DNA from 3 places in the Agromyces sp. CCNWLW203 genome. Region 3 is predicted to be linked to each of the others. Evidence: predicted binding sites of a transcription regulator. Region 3 holds the regulator's gene; each other region holds the start of a gene.
What was found. Region 3 encodes LexA, which represses DNA repair genes until DNA is damaged. Its sites were predicted from a motif close to TCGAACANNTGTTCGA; they were not measured.

Region 1 (7,368 bases), on a different contig from region 3:
GCGCCTCGCGGGCGTCGGTATTCAACAGTGCGACCTTGATCTCGCCGCGGTAGCCGGCATCGACGGTGCCGGGCGCATTGACGATCGTGATGCCGTGCTTGAAGGCCAGGCCCGAGCGCGGCACCACGAAGGCGACGTAGCCGTCGGGCAGGGCGATCGCGACGCCGGTGCCGACCGTGGCGCGTTCGCCGGGGCCGAGCACGACGGACTCGGAAGCGTGGAGATCGGCGCCCGCGTCGCCCGGATGGGCGTAGTTCGGCACGCGTTCAGCAGTGATCAGCACATCGACGGAATCGGTCACTGTTCGAGGGTAGTGCAGAAGTCTGGTCGAATAGAGCCATGCCCGACTACCGCGAGAAACTCTGGCCGACGCCCTGGATCTACGTCGTCAGCCTGCTGCTGATCCCCTCCAGCATCCTGGTCCTCGCGCCCGTCTCGATGCCCGCCGGCATCGCGACCGGCGTGATCCTCTACGGCGCGACGGTCGCAGCGCTCAGCATCACCGCGCCGGTCGTCGAGGTGGCGGACGGTCGCCTCCGCGCGGGTCGCGCCTCGATCTCCCTGGCCGACACGGGCGTCGCGACCGGGGCGACGGATGCCGCGGCTCGCGTCGAACGCGGCACGGGTCTCGACGCACGGGCGTTCCTCGTGATCCGCGGCTGGGTGGCGCCCGTCGTGCGGGTGCCGATCACCGACCCGTCGGATCCGACGCCGTACTGGCTCGTCTCGACGCGTCATCCGAAAGAACTGGCCGCCGCGATCAATGGATCGCGACGGCCTGAAGGTACCGAGCCTGGCGCCTAGGAGGCGCACTCCAAGCAGATCGGTCCGAGCTTCGTCTCGTGGTCCATCTGCGAACGGTGCTTCACGAGGAAGCAGTTCACGCAGGTGAACTCGTCCGCCTGAGGCGGAAGCACCACGACGTCGAGTTCGACGTCGGAGAGATCGGCACCAGCGAGGTCGAACCCGCCGGGGTTATCGGCGTCATCGACATCCACTACGCCCGACATCTTGTCGGGGACGCGCTCCTTGAGGGCCTCGATCGACTCGGAGTCGTCTTCGGTCTTCCTCGGTGCGTCGTAATCCGTTGCCATTCCCATCCATTTCTTCATCGCCGATGATTCGGCGGCCATAGTCTGCATCAAATCGGTGGCGTTAGCAAACCACTTTCGCAGCGTTTCCACAGCTGCTCCCTGCTCAACTTCCGGCGCGCCCGTCCTATTCCCACGAGCACCCGCCCCGGCATGGCATCCTTGGGCGGAGACGAAAGCACGGAAGGGCTTGTCGCGATGCAAGAACTCAAGGTAATCGGAGTCGAGAACGGCGCGTTGCTCGCCGCTTCCGACGACGGAGCACGCTTCCGGATCGAGATCGACGAGGTGCTGCAATCTCGCATCCGTCAGGCGCAACCCGAGCAGCACACCGGGCCGAAACCCTCGCCGCGCGAGGTGCAGGCCCACATCCGCGCCGGCATGTCGGCCGAAGAGGTCGCACAGGTCACCGGCGCCTCCATCGACTACATCCGCCGATTCGAGGGACCGGTGCTCGCCGAGCGCGAACACATGGTGACATCAGCCCTCGCCGTTCCCGTGCACGTGACACCCGAGTCCGAGGCCGCCGACGAGCAGCCCTCGTTCGGCGGCGTCATCCGCGAGCGGCTCGCACAGCTCAGCGCCCACGGCGAACGCTGGGCGAGCTGGAAGGACGAGGAGCGCGGCTGGATCATCAAGCTCGAGTTCACCGCCGAGACCATCGACCACGATGCCCGCTGGAGCTTCGAGCCCCGCAAGCAGGCGCTGCAGCCGCTGAACTCCGAGGCGATCACGCTCTCGCAGCAGGGCGAGATGAAGGGCGGGCTCATCCCCCGCCTCCGCGCCGTCGGTCCCGAGTCCGAGGAGTCCCGTTTCGACAGCGGTGCCTTCACCTTCGAAGAGCCCGAGCACGGCGACTTCGACACGGCGCCTCACCTGGAGCCGCTTCCGTACGCACGCACCCCCCAGGCATCGAGCCCGGCGGTGGCACGCGCGGCGATCAAGCGAGCGGATGAGCCGAAGCAGACGCTCGGAGAGACCGCCGACCTGCTCGAGGCCCTGCGCCGCCGGCGCGGCGAACGCGAGGCCGCGGTCGGCGAGCCCGAGCGCCAGCCGGCGACTCCCACTCCGGCGCCCGTGCAAGAGACCCCGGAGCTCGAGCAGCCCGACGAGAAGCCCGGCACCGCCGCGCGCAGTATCTGGGGTGGCAAGGGCGTCTCGAGCACCACCAATGCCCGTGGCAGCTCGAAGAAGGGCCGCGCGTCGATGCCGAGCTGGGACGAGATCGTCTTCGGCGCCCGCACCGACGACGATCTGGCCTGAGCCGAACGCAACCGTCGAACGCCGCCGTGCTCCATGCACGGCGGCGTTTCGCATGCGGGAACTCGATGCTACGATTCGAACATACATTCGAATCGGTGAGGTGCCCATGTCGCTCGTGCAGGAGTACGTCGAGCTGTGGACGAGCGACGACGGCCGCCCCGAGCGACTCGTGTGGCGGGCCCGCCGTTTCCGTGTGAGCGATACGCCCACCACCCTCGTCGGCCCGTGCGACTGGTGGGCGCCGGTCGCGCACTACGACGTGTCGCCCGGGCGCCCGCCCCTGCAGATCAGTGGATGGCGGTTCCAGGCGAGTGCCGACGACGGCGAGACCCACGTGTTCGACGTGCAACGACGCGACGACCGCTGGCAGCTCCTGCGGGTCTACGACTGATCAGGCGGGCTCGGGGTCGCGATCATGCTCGTCGTCGCCCACGTGGGGTGCTGAGGGCTCGGGAGAGGGCGCTTGGGAGGGCGCCTGCCCGCCAGGTGCCGGTGTGCTTCGGCCGAGCCAGAGCATGAGCACCCCGCCGACGACGAGGCCCCAGAATGCGGAGCCGATGCCGATCACGGCGACCCCCGACGCGGTGACGAGGAACGTGCCGATCGCCGTGATGCGCTGACGAGGGTCTTCGAGCGCGCCCGTCAGCGAGGTGACCATGGCTCCGAGCAATGCCAGCCCGGCGACCGCGGTGATGATGATCGGCGGCGACGCCTGCACGACGGCGGCCGCGAGACCTGCGCCGGCGCCCAGCACGAGGTAGACGATGCCCGAGGTGAAGGTCGCCACCCAGCGTCGTCGCGGATCGGCGTTCGACTCGGGGCTTGCCATGATCGCCGCCGTGATCGCCGCGAGGTTCAACGCATGCCCACCGGCGAACGCCGCGCCCACCGAGGCCACGCCCGAGGCGACCAGCACGGGCCGCGGCGCGAGGCGGTAGCCGAACGTCGACATCACGGCGAAGCCGGGCACGTTCTGCCCCGCCATCGTCACGATGAAGAGCGGGAGGCCGAGGCTCACGATCACGAACGGGTCGAAGACCGGAGCGACGAACTGGAGCTGCGGCCGGACCGCCTCGCTCGCAAGCACCGCGGGCCCCGCCAGCACGGCGATGCCGATCACTGCGACGAGCATCGCCGCGGGCACGGCCCAGCGCGGCGCGAGACGCGCGAGCAGCAGCCAGACGAGCACCATGGGCACGGCGATCGCCGGCTGCTCGACCGCGGCGAACACCGGCGCCACGCAGATCGGGAACAGGATGCCGGCGAGCATCGCACTCGCGATCGGCTTCGGGATGCTCGTGATCGCCCGGCCGAGGGCCGGCCAGAGGCCCGCGAGCACGATGAGCACGCCGCACACGATGAACGCGCCGATTGCAGCAGCGAACTGCTGCGTCGTTGCAGCCGCCGCCACGAGCAGCGCCGCGCCCGGCGTCGACCAGGCGAACGAGACCGGCATGCGCGTCGCGAGCGGGAGCACGATGCAGAGGAGGCCGGTGGCGATGCAGAGCGCGAAGAGCCCGGAAGCCGCCTGCGTCTCGGTCGCGCCGACGGCGACGAGGCCCGCGATCACGAGCGCGAACGAGCTCGCGAACCCGGTGATGGCCGCGATGACGCCCGCGACAACGGTGTGGAAGATGGGCGGCGCTCGCTCTCGGGGCCCGGTTACGCCGACTTCTCGGTGCGACGCTGCTTCGTGTGCGGCACGATCGTCGGCGCGGCGTTGTCGAGCACCGCTGCCTTCGTGACGACCACACGCGCGACGCCCGTCGAGGAGGGCACCTCGAACATGATCGGTCCGAGCACCTCCTCCATGATGGCGCGGAGCCCACGGGCACCCGTCTGGCGCAGCACCGCGAGGTCGGCGATCGCCTGCAGCGCCTCCTCCTCGAAGTCGAGCTCCACCCCGTCGAGCTCGAACATTCGCTGGTACTGACGGACGAGCGCGTTGCGCGGCACGGTGAGGATCTCCATGAGCGCATCCCGGTCGAGCGGCATGACCGTCGCGACGACCGGGAGCCGACCGATGAACTCGGGGATGAGACCGAACTTGTGGAGGTCTTCAGGGAGGACCTCGCTGAAGATGTCGGCTTCCTCTTCCTTGTTGTGCAGCGGCGCACCGAAGCCGATTCCACGCTTGCCTGCTCGCGAGGAGATGATGTCCTCGAGGCCGGCGAAGGCGCCGGCGACGATGAACAGCACGTTCGTCGTGTCGATCTGGATGAATTCCTGATGCGGGTGCTTGCGGCCGCCCTGCGGCGGCACCGACGCGACCGTGCCCTCGAGGATCTTCAGCAGCGCCTGCTGCACGCCTTCGCCGGAGACATCCCTCGTGATCGACGGGTTCTCGGCCTTGCGCGCGATCTTATCGATCTCGTCGATGTAGATGATGCCCGTCTCGGCGCGCTTCACGTCGAAGTCGGCCGCCTGGATGAGCTTCAGCAGGATGTTCTCGACGTCTTCGCCGACGTAGCCGGCCTCGGTCAACGCGGTGGCGTCGGCGACGGCGAACGGCACGTTCAGCTGCTTCGCGAGCGTCTGTGCGAGGTAGGTCTTGCCGCAGCCGGTGGGGCCGATCAGCAGGATGTTGGACTTCGAGAGCTCGACATCGTCGCGGGCGTCGGCCGAGGTCAGGGCGGTGCGGGCGCGCACGCGCTTGTAGTGGTTGTAGACCGCGACGGCGAGCGCCTTCTTCGCGGCCTCCTGGCCGATCACGTACTCCTCGAGGTAGCCGAAGATCTCCTTCGGCTTGGGCAGCTCGAACTCGCCGGCCTCGGTCTCGCCGGCCTCGGCGAGACGCTCCTCGATGATCTCGTTGCAGAGCTCCACGCACTCGTCGCAGATGTAGACGCCGGGTCCGGCGATGAGCTGCTGCACCTGCTTCTGGCTCTTTCCGCAGAACGAGCACTTGAGCAGGTCGGCGCTCTCTCCGATGCGTGCCATCGAAACCCTCCCTGTCGACGAGTCTGTTCCGAGCCTAGCCCGAGATCGGGCCGATCGAGGGTAGCGCGCGGGATTCGACACGCTCGGCCGTTCGCGGGCCGCGAACCGGGACCTCAGTCGAGGAGGTGGCGGAGGTAGCGCCGCGGATCGTCGAGGTACCCGCGCCAGTGCGAGACGAGCTCGAGGTCGTCCCAGGCGGTCTCGCGGATGCCCCACTCCCCCAGTTCGAGGATCGTCGCACCTGGCACGGACGCGAGCACCGGCGAGTGCGTCGCGCAGATGATCTGCGTGCCACGGGCGACCATGCGGTCGAGGCCGGAGATCCATCCGAGGATCGACGAGAACGAGAGCGCGGCCTCGGGCTCGTCGAGGCACACGAGGCCGGCACGGTAGCGCGGGTGGTTCAGCTTGTTGTCGAGGAGGTCGTTGAACGATTCGCCGTGACTGAGCGAGTGCAGGTGCCGATCGGGGCTGTCGGGCAGGGCCTCGAGGTAGCTGTAGTAGCCGTGCATCGTCTCGGAACGGAGGAAGAACCCCCACCGCGGCGCCGATGGGCTGCGCTCGATGCGCAACCACTCGGCGAGCGGCGACTCGCTCGGCCGGGTCGTCGTGCCCCCGTTGCTGCTGCCGCCCTCGGGCGGCAGCCCGTAGGCCGTCGCGATGCCCTCGAGCAGCGTCGACTTGCCGCTGCCGTTCTCGCCCACGAGGAACGTCAGCCCGGGAGCGAACTCGAGGCCGCCGTCGCCGATCAGCTGGTCGATCGCCGGAATGCTCGCCGGCCAGGCGACACGATCGATCGCGGCAGCCGGAGACAGCGAAACGCGGCGGATGGCGCGGCTGTCGTTCAGCCGGTCATCCGCCGCGTTCACGGTGCAGCGAGCTATCGCGCGATCGCCGGGAGGCTCTTGCGGGAGCTGAGCACCTGGTCGATGAGACCGTACTCGAGCGCCTCGGCCGCCGACAGGATCTTGTCGCGGTCGATGTCGGTGTGCACCTGTTCGGGCGTGCGGTTCGAGTGACGCGAGAGCGTCTCTTCGAGCCACGAGCGCATGCGCATGATCTCGGCGGCCTGGATCTCGATGTCGGACGCCTGGCCGTGACCCGCTTCGCCCATGGCGGGCTGGTGGATCAGCACGCGGGCGTTCGGCAGCGCGAGGCGCTTGCCGGGCGTGCCGGCCGCGGCGATGACCGCAGCGGCCGAGGCCGCCTGGCCGAGCACGACCGTCTGGATCTGCGGACGGATGTACTGCATCGTGTCGTAGATCGCCGTCATGGCCGTGAAGGAGCCGCCGGGCGAGTTGATGTAGAGGATGATGTCGCGGTCGGGGTCCATCGACTCCAGCACGAGCAGCTGCGCCATGATGTCGTCGGCCGACGCGTCGTCGACCTGCACGCCGAGGAAGATGATGCGGTCCTCGAAGAGCTTGGCGTAGGGGTCTTGACGCTTGTAGCCGTAGGCCGTGCGCTCTTCGAAGCTCGGCAGGATGTAGCGCGAGCCCGGTGCCTGCACGCCGTTGAAGGCGGTGCCACCGAAAGCGGGGATGTTCATTCGCTCGTTCTCTCTTCTCTCGAGTGCCTACGCCTGGGTTCCGCCGCCGCCGGCGACGTCGAGTGCCGATTCGCGGATGTGGTCGACGAAGCCGTACTCGAGGGCCTCCTGCGCGTTGAACCAGCGGTCGCGGTCGCCGTCGGCGTTGATCTGCTCGACGGTCTTGCCCGTCTGCGCCGCGGTGATCTCGGCGAGTCGCTTCTTCATGTCGAGGATGAGCTGCGCCTGCGTCTGGATGTCGCTCGCGGTGCCGCCGAAGCCGCCGTGCGGCTGGTGCAGCAGCACGCGGGCGTTCGGGGTGATGTACCGCTTGCCCTTCGTGCCGGCCGTCAGGAGCAGCTGGCCCATGGAGGCGGCCATGCCGATGCCGACGGTGACGATGTCGTTGGGCACGAACTGCATGGTGTCGTAGATCGCCATGCCCGCCGTGATCGACCCGCCGGGCGAGTTCACGTAGAGGTAGATGTCTTTCTTGGCATCTTCAGCGGCGAGCAGCAGCAGCTTCGCTGCGATCTCGTTCGCGTT
Region 2 (7,368 bases), on a different contig from region 3:
GCACCGAGCACCGTGCCCGGGCGCAGGAAGGAGAACGGCCCGACGCTCGCCCCCGCGGCGACGACCGCGAGGGTGGCGTCGGTGCGCTTGACCTCGGCGTTCTCGCCGATCTCGCAGTCGACGAGCGTCGTGTCGGGGCCGACGATCGCGCCGGTGCCGATGAGCGTCGCGCCCTTGAGCTGCGTGCCCGGGCGGATCGTGACGTCGGGCTCGATGCGCACGGCGAGGTCGATCCACGTCGTCGCGGGGTCTTCGATCGTGACGCCGTTCAGCTGCCAGCCGCGCACGATGAGCGCGTTCAGTCGGGCCGCGGTCTCGGAGAGCTGTGCGCGGTCGTTGATGCCGGCGACGAGCCAGGGCTCGGAGACGGGAACCGCCTCGACCTCGGACCCTGCGGCACGCAGCAGGCCGATCACGTCGGTGAGGTACTTCTCGCCCTGCGCGTTGTCGGTCGTGAGGTTCGCGAGCTGGTCGCGGAGCGCCGCGGCACCGAACGCGTAGATGCCCGCGTTGATCTCGGCGATCGCGCGCTCGTCATCGCTCGCGTCCTTCTGCTCGACGATGCGGTCGAAGAGGCCCGTTGCGTCGCGCACGACGCGGCCGTAGCCGGAGGGGTCGTCGTAGACGGCCGAGAGCACGGATGCCTCCGCGGCATCCGCTCGGTGCTGCTCGAGGAACGCGGCGAGCGTGTCGGCGTTCAGGAGCGGCACGTCGCCGTTGAGCACGAGCACCTCGCCGTCGAAGTCGTCGGGCAGCGCCGCGATCGCCTGCTCGACGGCGCGGCCGGTGCCCGGGATCTCGTCTTGATCGACGATGATCGTGCCCGGCAGCTCGCGCTCGACCACCGTGGCAACGAGGTCGCGCTCGTGGCGCACGACCGCGACGATGTGCACCGCGTCGAGCGCCCGAGCCGTGGCGAGCACGTGCGCGACGATCGGGGCGCCGGCCAGCGGGTGCAGCAGCTTCGGCACGGCGGACTTCATGCGCGTGCCCTGGCCTGCGGCGAGGACGATGATGGCGAGATTCTGGTCGGTCATTCGCGCAAGTTCCTATCGGTGCGTTCGTGGGATCGATCGGGCGGCCGTTCCGGCTCCGCCACCAGGATTCGAACCTGGACCGAACAGCTCCAAAGGCTGCCGTGCTGCCGTTACACTATGGCGGATCGCCCGGGGACTCGCCCGCGCGCGACAACCAGTCTGCCATGCCTCGGCAGCGGGCCAAGAGTCGACGGGGTGCCTCGAGGCATCCGTGACCTGCTCATCGACATCTGCGACGACGGCCCGCCCGGTCACGGGATAATGACGGGATGACCGATGCTGACGAGGTCGACCGGATCGTCGATGACTGGGAACGCGAGCGCCCCGACCTCGACTTCTCGCCGCTGCAGGTGCTCTCGCGCGTCGCGCGGCTCTCGAAGCACCTCGACCGCGCGCGGCGGCAGGCGTTCGCCCGCTCAGAGCTCGAGGCTTCGGAGTTCGACGTGCTCTCCGCGCTCCGCCGCGCCGGGTCGCCATACCGGCTCTCCCCCAAGCAGCTCCTGCAGCAGACGCTCGTCTCGAGCGGCACGATGACGAACCGCATCGACCGCCTCGTCGAGCGCGGGCTCGTGAACCGGCAGACCGACCCGAACGACGGCCGGGGCATCCTCGTCGAGATGACCCCCGCGGGCCTCACCCGGGTCGACGCCGCCATCACGCGACTCGTCGACGCCGAGACCGAATTGCTCCGCAGCCTTCCCGCGGCCGAGCAGAAGCGCCTCGCCGGGCTGCTCAGGAAGCTCAGCCTCGGGTTCGACTGAGCGCGGTCGCTGCGGCGCCGGCTCGATGGATGGTTCTGCAGGGTCAGTTTTGAGAATGATTATCATTAACGATAACGTCTCGGCATGACCACAGTCCAGAAACGTTCTCCACTCCGATTCGCCGCCGTCGCCGGGCCCGTGATGGCCCTGGCACTCGCCGCCTGCGCAGGCCCGGCCGGTGCCGACGGCGACCGCGCCGCGGCGTCCGATGCCCCCTCGACCGAGGCCGAGGTCGGCGCACCGCGCGTCGTCGTGAGCTATGACGGCGGCCTCCTCGTGCTCGAGGGCGACTCGCTCGAGCAGGTCGACGACGTGCCGCTCGACGGGTTCCTACGCCTGAACCCCGCAGGCGACGCCCGGCACGTGATCGTGTCGACGGATGACGCGTTCCGCGTGCTCGACACCGGCGTCACGATCGAGGAGCACGGCGACCACGACCACTACTACGCCGAGCCGCCGGAGCTGACCGACCTCGAGTTCGCGGCCGAGCACCCCGGACACGTCACGACTCACGCCGGCACGACCGCCCTCTTCGCCGACGGTACCGGGCGCGTCGAGCTCTTCGACCCGTCAGCGCTCGAGGGCGGCGATCTCGACGTGACCCAGGACGTGACCGAGTACGTGAGCCCCGACGCGCACCACGGCGTCGCCGTCGCCCTCGAGGGCGACTCGCTGCTCACCACCGTCGGCACGAGCGACAGCCGGTCGAGCGTCGTCGTGCTCGACGCCGACCGCGCTGAACTCGCGCGCACCGACGACTGCCCCGGCGTTCACGGCGAGACCGTCGCCGCCGACGAGGTCGTCGTCCTCGGCTGCGAGAACGGCGCCGTGCTCTACCGCGACGGCGCCTTCACGAAGATCGCCGCACCCGACGCGTACGGCCGCATCGGCAACCAGGCCGGCTCCCCCGAGTCCGAGGTCGTGCTCGGCGACTACAAGGTCGATGCCGAGGCGGAGCTCGAGCGCCCCGAGCGCGTGAGCCTCATCGACACCGACACGGCGACGCTGCGACTCGTCGAACTCGGCACGAGCTACACGTTCCGCTCGCTGGCGCGCGGCCCGCACGGCGAGGCGCTCGTGCTCGGCACCGATGGGGCGATCCACGTCATCGACCCGGTCGCGGGCGCCGTCGCATCGCGCTTCGAGGTCATCGACCCGTGGACCGAGCCGACCGACTGGCAGGAGGCCAGGCCCTCGCTCGAGGTGCGTGGGCACCGTGCCTACGTCACCGACCCCGCAACCTCGATGGTGCACGTCGTCGACCTCGAGTCGGGCGAGATCACGGCGAGCGCCGAGCTGCCGCACGTGCCGAACGAGCTGTCGACCGTCGGCGAGTGAGACGAGCGGATGTCGCGGGCAGCCCTTGCCCGCGGCATCCGCTCGCCGCGCTTCGTGCGCGGTCAGTGCACATTCACCACAGCCCTCCCGACCCGGCCCGAAGCAGCCCGAAACAGCCTCACGAAGCTCTCCACAATGCTCGAACATACGTTCGATTCTTGATAGAATGACATCATGCCGATCGCACTCGTAAACGCCAGCTCATCTGGCATTACGGCGAGCGAGGGCGACCGGAGCGCCGATCGAGAACGATCGCCGTATGCACTGGCGCAAGACGGCCTGGCGCAACTCGTCGATGCCGCGGTTCAGGCGCAGCGAATCGAGGCGATGAACGCAGCGATGCGGGTCGACGTTGTCTTCCTGGCGGTGTCGTTCGCACTTCGCGCCGAGCAGGCATTCGTCTCCCCGAGGCTCTCACCGTCGAGACGCCGAGAGATGGCGCGCCGCAGCGTCACCGCCGAGCTCGCGACCGCCCTGCGCGTCCCCGAGAGCACCATGCAGCGTCAGATCGACGACGCATGGGCGTTGTCGACGCAACTTCCCGCCACGTTGTCGTCGCTCCGAAGTGGATCCCTCAGCCTGCAGCATGCACGGGTCATCGTCGAGGCCGTTGCCGAGCTCGACGCCGACCCGCTCGTTCGGGCTGAGCTCGACGAGCAGCTCGCGCGATTCGCGGCCGATCACACCGCGGCCACCGTACGCCGCAAGGCCCGCTCGCTGCGCGAAGAGCTGCAGGCCCGGTCGCTCGCCGATCGTCACCTGGCTGCCCGCCAGAAGCGCCGCGTCGAGATCGAACCCGCACTCGATGGCATGGCATGGCTGCACGCCCTCCTGCCGGCTGCCGACGCGCTCCTCATCAAAGACCGCCTCGATCGTGTCGCTCGCGAGGCCGGCGAATACTCTCCCGATGCGAGCCGTCTCGGTTCTACGAGCGTCCGGCGAGAGGCGCCCGACGAGCACGCCGCACCTGCCGACGGCGCCGAACCCGACCTGCCGCACGAAGATGCCGTGACCGGCGCGGGTGGTGAGACCGCCGAAGATGCCGCGGCCACCGAACACGCTCGGCCCGCCGAGCGTGCCGCGCGAGTCGTCGCCCTGACGAACGACCAGATCCGTGCGGATGCGCTCCGCGATCTGCTGCTGTTCGGCGGGCTCGGCGACGACTCCGCGTTCGCCGCCGCCTGCGGTCGCGTGCGGCCGAGCGTTCACCTCACCGTTCCGGTGCTGACGCTCATGGGCTCCTCGACAGAGCCGGCCCTCCTCGACGGCTATGGCCCGATCGACCCCGAGACGGCGCTCCGGCTCGCGGCCGAGGCTCCTACTTTCGTACGGCTGCTCACCGATCCGGTGAGCGGCACGGTGCTCGACGTCGATCGCAGAAGTTACCGCCCGCCCGCCGATCTGAAGCGCTGGCTGCAGGTGCGCGATGGCACCTGCCGGTTCCCGGGCTGCAATCGCAACGCCAGTCGCAGCGAACTCGACCACGGCATCGATTGGGCCGACGACGGGCGAACGGCCTTCGACAACCTGGCCCACCTCTGCCCGCTCCACCATCACCTCAAGCACGAGACGTCATGGTCGATGCGACATCTCGACGGCGCCGTACTCGAGTGGACCTCGCCGTCAGGCCGGGTGCATCGAACCCATCCGGTACGCACGATGACGGCTCGAGCGGATGGCCCGCCGATCGCCGCAGCACCTCCGCTGACGCAGAGCCCTGATGCCGTAGCGCAGAGCAGGTTCGCCGAAGATCCACCGTTCTGACGACGCGAGTGGTGAGCACGAACGGTGGGTGGTTCCGCAGTGGCAGAACGTGCCATGGGCAGCGGTGAAGCGATGACTCCGTTGTGATAGCTCCGTCGTAATGGTCACGACGTGGTGGTCGAGCGGTGGTCGCGACGTGGTGGTCACGAAGTGGTGCTTCCGCTGCGGCGACCCCGCTGCGATCTCGCCTGCGCCGCGCCGAGCGTTCACGCGTAGTCGTCACGCGCGAACCACCGAACACCGGCGTCGTGAAGGATCAGCTGCGCGCGCACCGCAAGCCCTTCGGCCCGGCACGCCTCACCCAGCGCACGCGCCCAGGCTCGATCGGCCTCGGTCGACTCGGCACCGCCCGGTCGTTCCCACACGAACACGAGCTTCGCCGCACCGACCTCGTCGACGACCATCGACAGTCGGTTCGCAAGCAGCGCAGCGGCCGTGCCGCTCTCCGGCACGGGCTCATCGGGCGAGTCCGGGTATCCCGCCATGGGCATGAGGATCGGGAGCTGCACGTCGTTCTCATCGAGGTACAGAGTCCACCACTGGCGGCGGAGCGCACACTCGAGCAGGCTCGCGACCCGCTCCTGCACGTCGTGGTCGGTGGGAATGGGCATACGGGTCGCCGCTTCGACGTTGAATCTGGTCATGCGTCGATCGTCGTCGGCGAGGCGCGCGGAGAATCGCAGCCGAACTCGAATGTGGACGGCTCCAAGATGCGCCCGGCTGTCGAGGAGCAGTCACCTCAAACGGAGCTGCCGAATGTGTAGTAGCCCGATCGGCGCACGACCTCATCGACGCATGACCTTGCGGGCCAACCAGTTCCCGAGGAACTGCACGCACTGCACGAACACGACGATGAGGATGATCGCCGCCCACGTGATCACCGGTTCGAACTGACGGTAGCCGTAGACCTGGGCGAAGGTGCCGAGCCCACCGCCGCCGATGAAGCCCGCGACCGCGGTCATGTCGATGATCGCGACGAGCACGAACGTGTAGCCGAGGATGAGGGGACCGAGCGCCTCTGGCAGCACGACCGTGCGGAGGATCCGGATCGGACCGGCGCCCATCGCGCGGGCGGCCTCGATGACACCCGGGGTGACGGTGAGCAGGTTCTGCTCGACGATGCGCGCGATCGCGAACGACGCGGCGATCGAGAGTGCGAAGACGAGCGCGTCGTTGCCGATGCCCGTGCCGATCACATACCGCGCGAGCGGCTGCACCGCCGCGATGAAGATGATGAACGGGATCGGCCGGAAGAAGTTGATCACGACGTTCACGACGTTGAACACCACGCGGTTCGACAGCAGGCTGCCGGGGCGCGTCGTGTAGAGCACCATGCCGAGCAGCAGCCCCGCGATGCCGCCGAAGAGCAGCGTGAGAGCGACCATATAGAGCGTCTCGACGGCGGCGACCCAGAATTCGGGCCCGAGTTCGAACAGGCGATCCATCACGACACCTCCGTCACGTCGACGCGACCGGATATCTCGGCGAGCACGGCGTCGACCGCGGCATCCGCGCCCCTGATCGCGAGCGTGAGGTGTCCGAACGCCCGGCCCTGGATGTCGTTGATGCCGCCGTAGACGAGTTCGAACTCGACGCCGGCGGTCGCGAGCGCGACGAAGACCGCGGCCTGCGAGGCGTCGCCGTCGCGGAACGAGATCGTGACGATGCGTCCCTCGTGGCGCTCTCGCAGCACGTCGAGCTCGGCGGGCGACGGGATGCCCTTCACGACGGTGCCGACGAAGCGCTGCGACGACGGGTTCTGCGGATTCGAGAACACGTCGAACACGTCGCCGTGCTCGATCACGCGCCCTCCGTCCATGACCGCGACCTTCGTCGCGATGGACTGGATCACGTCCATCTCGTGAGTGATGACGATGATGGTGACGCCGAACTCGCGGTTGACCCGCTTCAGGAGCGCCAGCACCTCCTGCGTCGTCTCGGGGTCGAGGGCGCTCGTCGCCTCGTCGGCGAGCAGCAGCCGCGGCGAGGTCGCGAGCGCGCGGGCGATGCCGACGCGCTGCTTCTGCCCGCCCGAGAGCTGGTCGGGGTAGCTCTTCGCCTTGTCGGTGAGGCCGACGAACTCGAGCAGCTCGGCGACGCGAGCGGCGATCTCGCTCTTCGTCGCCCCCGCCACCGTGAGTGGATACGCGATGTTCGCCCACACGGTCTTCGAGTTGAAGAGGTTGAACTGCTGGAAGATCATGCCGATGCCGAGACGGATGCCGCGGAGCTCGCGCTCGGGCATGGTCGTGATCTCTCGGCCGTCGACCTCGATCGAGCCCGAGGTCGCGGGTTCGAGCGCGTTCACGAGTCGCACGAGCGTGGACTTGCCGGCGCCCGAGTATCCGATGATGCCGTACACGTCACCGGGTTCGATCTCGAGGCTCACGTCGTCGATCGCGACGACGGGCTGGGCGCCCTTCTCGGGTGCCGGGTACGTCTTGGTGACGTTGCGCAGGGCGACGAGC
Region 3 (7,368 bases):
GGCTCGATCACGGCCGACGACCTCGAAGGCGAGGCGGCGGCGCTGCGCGCTGCGACCCGCGAGCGCCTCGCGTCGCTCGGTCTCGCCCGCACCGGCTCGGCGATCCCCGAGACCTTCTCGTTCTACGACCAGGTGCTCGACACCGCGGTCGCCGTCGGTGCGGTGCCCGAGCGGTTCGCCGTCCTCGCCGATGGCGAGGGCCGCTTCGACCTCGCCGCGTACTTCACGATCGCCCGTGGAGTCGGTGACGACGCCCCGCTCGAGATGACGAAGTGGTTCGACTCGAACTACCACTACCTCGTGCCCGAGATCGGCCCCGACACCGTGTTCTCGCTGCACGCCGAGCGCATCCTCGCCGAGTTCGCCGAGTCGACGGCGGCCGGCTTCACGACGCGGCCCGTGATCGTCGGACCGGTGACCTTCCTCCTCCTCGCGAAGGCCGCCGACGGCGCCCCGGCCGGCTTCGCGCCGATCGATCGGCTCGCCGACCTCGTGCCCGTCTACGAGGCGCTGCTCGAGCAGCTCGCCGCGGCGGGCGCGGAATGGGTGCAGCTCGACGAGCCCGCGCTCGTGAGCGAGAGCATCGACGTCGACCGCGCCCGCGTGATCGAGTCGGTCGGCATCGCCTACGACGCCCTCGGCGCGCGCGACGCCCGTCCGGCGATCTTCGTCGCCGCGCCCTACGGCTCGCTCGACGACGCGCTGCCGGCCCTCGCCGCGACACCGGTGGAGGCGATCGGCCTCGATCTCGTGCGCGGCTCGCTTCCCGACGGCCTCGACCCCGTCACGGCCGAGTCGCTCGCCGCGAAAACCCTCGTGGCCGGCGTCATCGACGGCCACAACATCTGGCGCGGCGACCTCGCCGCCGCGTTCGACCGTGTCGTCGCCGTGCAGCACCTCTCGCCGGCCGTCTCGGTGTCGACCTCCACGTCGCTGCTGCACGTGCCGCACGACATCGCCGATGAAGACGAGCTCGACGCCCGCCTCATCTCCTGGCTCGCGTTCGCCGACCAGAAGGTGGGCCAGGTGGCCGTGCTCGGTCGCGGGCTCTCCGAAGGGCGCGACGCGATCGAGGGCGAGCTCGCCGCGGCATCCGCTGCCCTCGCCGACCGCGACGCCGCGCCCGGCGTGCGCGTGCCCTCGGTGCGCGACCGCCTCGCGGGGCTCGCCGAGGCGGACTTCGCCCGCGTGAACTACGACGAGCGCGTCGCAGCGCAGGAGTCGCTCGGACTGCCCGAGCTGCCGACCACCACGATCGGTTCGTTCCCGCAGACGGCCGAGATCCGCCGCGCCCGCGCCCGTCTCGTCAAGGGCGAGCTGCCCGCCGACGACTACGCGGCCCTCATGCGCGCCGAGATCGAGCGCGTCGTGCGCTTGCAGGAAGAGCTCGGCCTCGACGTGCTCGTGCACGGCGAGCCCGAGCGTAACGACATGGTGCAGTACTTCGCCGAGCTGCTCGACGGCTTCGCGGTGACGAAACACGGCTGGGTGCAGTCGTACGGCTCGCGCTGCACGCGGCCGTCGATCCTCTGGGGCGACGTCTCGCGGCCCGCGCCGATGACGGTCGAGTGGTCGAGCTACGCGCAGTCGCTCACCGAGCAACCGATGAAGGGCATGCTGACCGGTCCGGTCACGATCCTCGCGTGGTCGTTCGTGCGCGACGACCAGCCGCTCGGCGACACCGCACGGCAGGTCGCACTCGCGCTCCGCGACGAGATCACCGACCTCGAGACGGCGGGCATCCGCATCATCCAGGTCGACGAGCCCGCGCTGCGGGAGCTGCTGCCGCTGAAGCTCGCCGACCAGCCCGCGTACCTCGACTGGTCGGTCGGCTCCTTCCGCCTCGCGACGGGCGGGGCCGAGCCCGGCACGCAGGTTCACACGCACCTCTGCTACTCGGAGTTCGGCGTCGTCATCGACGCGATCAAGAACCTCGACGCCGACGTCACCTCGATCGAGGCGGCCCGCAGCCGCATGGAGGTCGTCGACGACCTCGAGACGAGCGGCTTCGACCACGGCATCGGCCCGGGCGTCTACGACATCCACTCGCCCCGAGTGCCCGGTGTCGCCGAGGTGCAGGCGCTGCTCGAGCGGGCCGCGGGCGCGATCCCGGCGAACCGACTCTGGGTCAACCCCGACTGCGGCCTGAAGACCCGCGGGTACGACGAGACCGTCGAGTCGCTGCGGCACATCGTCGAGGCGACCGTCGCGGTGCGGGCCGAGCGCGCCGCCCCGGTGCTCGCGGGCTAGCAGCAACCGAGCGGATGCCGCGGCTCGCGGCATCCGCTCGGCTCATGCCGGGGTGATGTACAGGCGCGGCGCGTACGGTCGACGCATGCAACTCGCGGTCCACGAATCCGGCGGGGGTGCGCGCACCGCGATCCTCATCCACGGCATCATGTCGGACTCGCGCGCCTGGCATCGCGTCACCGCCGAGCTCGAGGCCCAGGGATTCCGCGTGCTCGCCGTCGACCTCGCCGGCCACGGCCGCAGCCCGCGAGCGCTGCGCTATTCGCCGGCGGCCTGGGCGAGTGACGTCGTCGAGACGCTCGAGCCCCTGCTCGACGGGCCGCCCGACGTCGTCATGGGGCATTCGCTCGGCGGCCTCGTCGCGAGTCTCGTGGCCGACCGGCTCGCTCCGCGGGCCGCGATCTACATCGACCCCGCGTTCTCGTTCCCGAAGGGCGTGAAGGGCTGGGCGTTCAAGGCGTTCTTCGCCATCGCGCCGCGGCCCAGGCGATCGGCACTCGTGCGCATGAACCCGAAGTGGAGCGCCGCCGACGTCGATATCGAACTCGCGACGCTGCGCGACTGGGACAAACGCACGATCCTCGGCTTCACCGACACCCGGCCGCTCGTGCCGCCCGCCCGGCTCGTAGCGCCGACGCTCGTCGTGCTCGCCGAGAAGAGCCTGCTCATCACGGCGAAGGTCGCGCGTCAGCTGCGGCACCAGGGCATGACCGTCGAAACGGTGCAGGGCACCGGGCACACGGTCTTCCGCGACGACCACGCCGGATTCATGGATGCGGTGCTCGGGTGGCTCCGCGACCTCTCGCCGGCGACGCCGGAACCCGTGCCGGTCGGGGCGCGTTCCGCCGCGTAGCGGGAGGCATCCGCTCGCCGCGCTGGGGCGTGGGAGTCAGACCGCGCGCAGCACCGCGACGATCTTGCCGAGCACCTCGGCGTGGTCGCCCACGATCGGCTCGAACGCGCTGTTGCGGGGAAGCAGCCAGGTGTGGCCGTCGCGCTGGCGGAAGACCTTGACGGTGGCCTCGCCGTCGAGCATCGCCGCGACGATCTCGCCGTTCTCGGCGGTGCGCTGCGATCGCACGACGACCCAGTCGCCGTCGCAGATCGCGGCGTCGATCATGGAGTCGCCGGAGACCTTCAGCATGAACAGCTCGCCCTTGCCGACCAGCTGGCGGGGGAGCGGGAAGACCTCGTCGATCTGCTGCTCGGCCGTGATCGGCACACCTGCCGCGATGCGCCCGACGAGGGGAACCATCGCCGCGTCGCCGACCGGCGTGGGATCGGATTGGGTTGTCGGTCGGTCGGTCACGCCCGGCAGTTCGATGAGCACTTCGAGCGCACGCGGGCGGTTGGGATCGCGCCGCAGGTAACCGGCCAGCTCGAGTTGATTGAGCTGGTGGGTCACGCTCGAGAGCGAGGAGAGCCCGACGGCGTCGCCGATCTCGCGCATGCTCGGCGGGTAGCCGCGGCTCGAGACCGAGCGCTGGATCATCTCGAGGATGGCGATCTGCTTCGCGCTCAGACTCTTGCGGCGGCGGGGCCTGCCTGCTGCCTGCACGTCGTCGATGTCGGTGCTCAACGTCTCCGCCCCTCGTAGCGGCCGTGAGGCCGGATGTCGGTGGTGTCTGGTCGACTGTCTTCCAGACATTCGAAACTGTATCCGTCTCGCGTGCGTGCGGCAAACATCTGTTCGAGTGTGTCGGAGATCCGCTTCCGCGGGTTTCCGGAGTTCGATGCTTGCAATGTTCGAAATTCGAATGTATGTTCGGAACAGAGTTTCGCATCCGGTCCTCCCGGCCGAGGGCCGGATGCGACTCCTACAGGAGGTGTGACATGAGCGCAGTGATCGCAACGACCGGCTTCCAGCCCTCGCGGGCTCTTCCGCGCGGCTTCGACCAGACGCAGCAGGCGCAGGCCCCGGCACAGACCACAGTGGTGCGCACCCGTCTTCGCCTGACGCGGCGCGGTCGCGTCGTCTTCACCGGCCTCGCGGCGCTTCCGCTCGTGATCTGGGCGTTCGTGCTCGTGCTCGGCTCAGGTGCCGCCGCGGCCGACGTCGACTCCGCAGGCGCAACCTTCGAATACGTCACCGTCGGCGAGGGTGACTCGCTGTGGGGCATAGCCGAGACGCTCGACCCGAGCGGCGATGTGCGCGAGGTCATCGCCGAGATCGTTCGACTGAACGGCCTCGACGACGCGGTCGTCGAGCCCGGGCAGCGACTCGCACTGCCGCTCGCTCCGTGACTCACCGCTGAAACACGCCCGCGGGCCTCGTTAGGCTTGACGGGTGACGAGTCTCGAAGACCTCCCCATCCGCGACGATCTCCGCGGTCGCACTCCGTACGGAGCGCCGCAGCAGGCCGTGCCGGTCGCGCTCAACGTCAACGAGAACACGCATCCCATTCCCGAGGCCGTGGCGCACGACATCGTCGCCCGCGTGGCCGCGGCCATCATGACGCTCAATCGCTACCCCGACCGCGAGTTCACCGCGCTGCGTCGCTCCCTCGCCGACTACCTCGGCCACGGCCTCGACCCCGATCAGATCTGGGCCGCGAACGGCTCCAACGAGGTGCTGCAGCACATCATGCAGGCCTACGGCGGGCCGGGACGATCGGTGCTGGGTTTCGCGCCGACCTACTCCATGTACGGACTGCTCGCCTCGGGCACCGGCACCGAGTGGATCACGGCCGGCCGTGACGACGATTTCGAACTCAGCCCCGAGACCGCTGTCGCCGCGGTGCGCGAGCACGACCCCGACATCGTGCTGCTCTGCGCCCCGAACAACCCGACCGGCACGCCGCTCTCGATCGAGACGATCGAGGCGGTGTCCGACGCCGCTCGCGGCATCGTCGTCGTCGACGAGGCGTACTTCGAATTCGCCGACCCGGGCACCCCGAGCGCGCTCACGCTGCTCGAGGGTCGGCCGCGACTCCTCGTCTCGCGCACGATGAGCAAGGCCTTCGCGTTCGCCGGCGCCCGCGTCGGCTATCTCGCGGCCGACCCCGCTGCGATCGACGCGCTCCGACTCGTGCGTTTGCCGTACCACCTGTCGGCGCTGACGCAGGCGGCGGCGCTCGGTGCGCTCGCCCACTCCGGCGAGATGCTCGCGATGGTCGACGAGATCCGCGGGCAGCGCGAGCGCATTTCGGACGAGCTGGCCCGGCTCGGTTTCACTCCCTATTGCAGCGGCTCGAACTTCGTGCTCTTCGGCGGCGTCGACGACCCGCACGCCGTGTTCGAACAACTGCTCGCACGCGGCATCCTGATCAGGGAGATCGGCATTCCCGGTCACCTGCGCGTCACGGCGGGCACCGAGGCCGAGACCACCGCCTTCCTCGAAGCGATCGCCGTGTCAGCCCCGAATAGGATTGCCTCATGACCGCATCGAGCCCTTCGCGCACTGCCCGGGTGCAGCGCGAGACGAGCGAATCCAGCATCGACCTCTCGATCGACCTCGACGGCACGGGTTCGAGCGACATCGAGACCGGTGTTCCGTTCTACGACCACCTGCTCACGGCGTTCGCGAAGCACTCGCTCACCGACCTGACCGTGCGCGCGAGCGGCGACCTCGAGATCGACGTGCACCACACGGTCGAAGACGTCGGCATCGTGCTCGGGCAGGCCATCAAGCAGGCGCTCGGCGACAAGCGCGGCATCTCCCGCTACGGCGACGCGCTCGTACCGCTCGACGAGGCGCTCGCGCAGGCGGTCGTCGACATCTCGGGCCGGCCGTTCCTCGTGCACTCGGGCGAGCCCGTCGGCTTCGAATACCACCTCATCGGCGGTCACTTCACGGGTTCGATGGTGCGGCACGTGTTCGAGGCGATCGCCTACAACGCGGCGCTCACCGTGCACGTGACCGTGCTCGGCGGCCGTGACCCGCACCACATCGCCGAAGCGGAGTTCAAGGCGTTCGCGCGCGCGTTCCGCCAGGCCAAGGCGTTCGACCCGCTCGTGTCGGGCGTGCCCTCGACCAAGGGCGCGCTGTGACGCGCAGCCCTCGTGTCGTCGTGCTCGACTACGGTTCGGGCAACGTGCACTCGGCCGCGAAGGCGCTCGAGCACGCGGGCGCCGAAGTCACGGTGACGGCCGACCGCACCGCCGCCCTCGAGGCCGACGGGCTGCTCGTGCCCGGCGTCGGCGCCTTCAAGGCCGTCATGGACCAGCTGCACGCGGTGCGCGGCGGCGAGATCATCGATCGCCGTCTGGCGGGCGGGCGCCCGGTGCTCGGCATCTGCGTGGGCATGCAGGTGCTCTTCGAGCGCGGCGTGGAGCGCGGCGTCGACACCGAGGGCCTCGGCGAATGGCCCGGCACGGTCACCGAGCTGCCGGCCCCGGTGCTGCCGCACATGGGCTGGAACACCGCCGAGGCCGGTGAGGGCTCTGCGCTCTTCGCCGGCATCGAAGAGGAGCGCTTCTACTTCGTGCACTCGTTCGCCGCGCAGCAGTGGCTGCTCGACGTCGAGCCGCCGTTCCCGGCGCCGAAGCTGACGTGGGCCGAGCACGGCGGCCGATTCCTCGCCGCCGTCGAGAACGGCCCGTTGACGGCGACCCAGTTCCACCCCGAGAAGTCGGCCGAGGCGGGCATCCGGCTGCTCGCGAACTGGCTCGGCACCCTCGGCTGAGCCGCTCGAACGTCACGTGCACGCCGCTCCGACGAGGTCGGACTAGGATGCTGTGACTGTGCCGACTCGCAAGGCGCGACCGCGATGACTAGGACAGTGAATGAGTGAATTCAACAAGACCCCCCGCCTCGTGCTGCTTCCGGCGGTGGACGTCGCCGGTGGCAAGGCAGTGCGCCTGACCAAGGGCGAGGCCGGTACCGAGACGAGCTACGGCGACCCCGTCGACGCCGCCGTCGAGTGGGCGGATCAGGGCGCCGAGTGGATCCACCTCGTCGACCTCGACGCCGCGTTCGGACGAGGCTCGAACACGAGCGTGCTGAAGAAGACCATCCGTCAGGTGCGCGGCGTGAACGTCGAGCTCTCGGGCGGCATCCGCGACGACGAGTCGCTCGAGCACGCGCTCGAGATCGGTGCGAAGCGCATCAACCTCGGCACCGCTGCGCTCGAGAACCCCGAGTGGGCCGCCTCCGTCATCGCCCAGTACGGCGAGGCG

Region 1: a site for LexA is predicted at 2,430-2,445, ahead of VPH61_RS09365 (DUF6504 family protein). Genes of this name have one in related genera too.
Region 2: a site for LexA is predicted at 3,276-3,291, ahead of VPH61_RS17960 (HNH endonuclease signature motif containing protein). Genes of this name have one in related genera too.

What each region holds. Positions count from the first base shown of each region.
Region 1 covers NZ_JAZHYX010000003.1:258,942-266,309, forward strand. The annotation lists gene dut (dUTP diphosphatase) at 1-301, opposite strand, end outside; gene VPH61_RS09350 (DUF3093 domain-containing protein) at 340-804, shown strand; gene VPH61_RS09355 (DUF4193 domain-containing protein) at 801-1,094, opposite strand; gene sepH (septation protein SepH) at 1,290-2,354, shown strand; gene VPH61_RS09365 (DUF6504 family protein) at 2,455-2,745, shown strand; gene VPH61_RS09370 (benzoate/H(+) symporter BenE family transporter) at 2,746-3,990, opposite strand; gene clpX (ATP-dependent Clp protease ATP-binding subunit ClpX) at 4,017-5,294, opposite strand; gene VPH61_RS09380 (AAA family ATPase) at 5,408-6,163, opposite strand; gene VPH61_RS09385 (ATP-dependent Clp protease proteolytic subunit) at 6,175-6,843, opposite strand; gene VPH61_RS09390 (ATP-dependent Clp protease proteolytic subunit) at 6,871-7,368, opposite strand, start outside.
Region 2 covers NZ_JAZHYX010000009.1:40,461-47,828, reverse strand. The annotation lists gene glmU (bifunctional UDP-N-acetylglucosamine diphosphorylase/glucosamine-1-phosphate N-acetyltransferase GlmU) at 1-1,037, opposite strand, end outside; tRNA gene VPH61_RS17975 (tRNA-Gln) at 1,091-1,162, opposite strand; gene VPH61_RS17970 (MarR family winged helix-turn-helix transcriptional regulator) at 1,307-1,798, shown strand; gene aztD (zinc metallochaperone AztD) at 1,883-3,136, shown strand; gene VPH61_RS17960 (HNH endonuclease signature motif containing protein) at 3,311-4,900, shown strand; gene VPH61_RS17955 (hypothetical protein) at 5,107-5,544, opposite strand; gene VPH61_RS17950 (methionine ABC transporter permease) at 5,686-6,345, opposite strand; gene VPH61_RS17945 (methionine ABC transporter ATP-binding protein) at 6,345-7,368, opposite strand, start outside.
Region 3 covers NZ_JAZHYX010000004.1:28,749-36,116, reverse strand. The annotation lists gene metE (5-methyltetrahydropteroyltriglutamate--homocysteine S-methyltransferase) at 1-2,250, shown strand, start outside; gene VPH61_RS10465 (alpha/beta fold hydrolase) at 2,336-3,103, shown strand; gene lexA (transcriptional repressor LexA) at 3,140-3,817, opposite strand; gene VPH61_RS10455 (LysM peptidoglycan-binding domain-containing protein) at 4,084-4,494, shown strand; gene VPH61_RS10450 (histidinol-phosphate transaminase) at 4,538-5,629, shown strand; gene hisB (imidazoleglycerol-phosphate dehydratase HisB) at 5,626-6,240, shown strand; gene hisH (imidazole glycerol phosphate synthase subunit HisH) at 6,237-6,875, shown strand; gene priA (bifunctional 1-(5-phosphoribosyl)-5-((5-phosphoribosylamino)methylideneamino)imidazole-4-carboxamide isomerase/phosphoribosylanthranilate isomerase PriA) at 6,976-7,368, shown strand, end outside.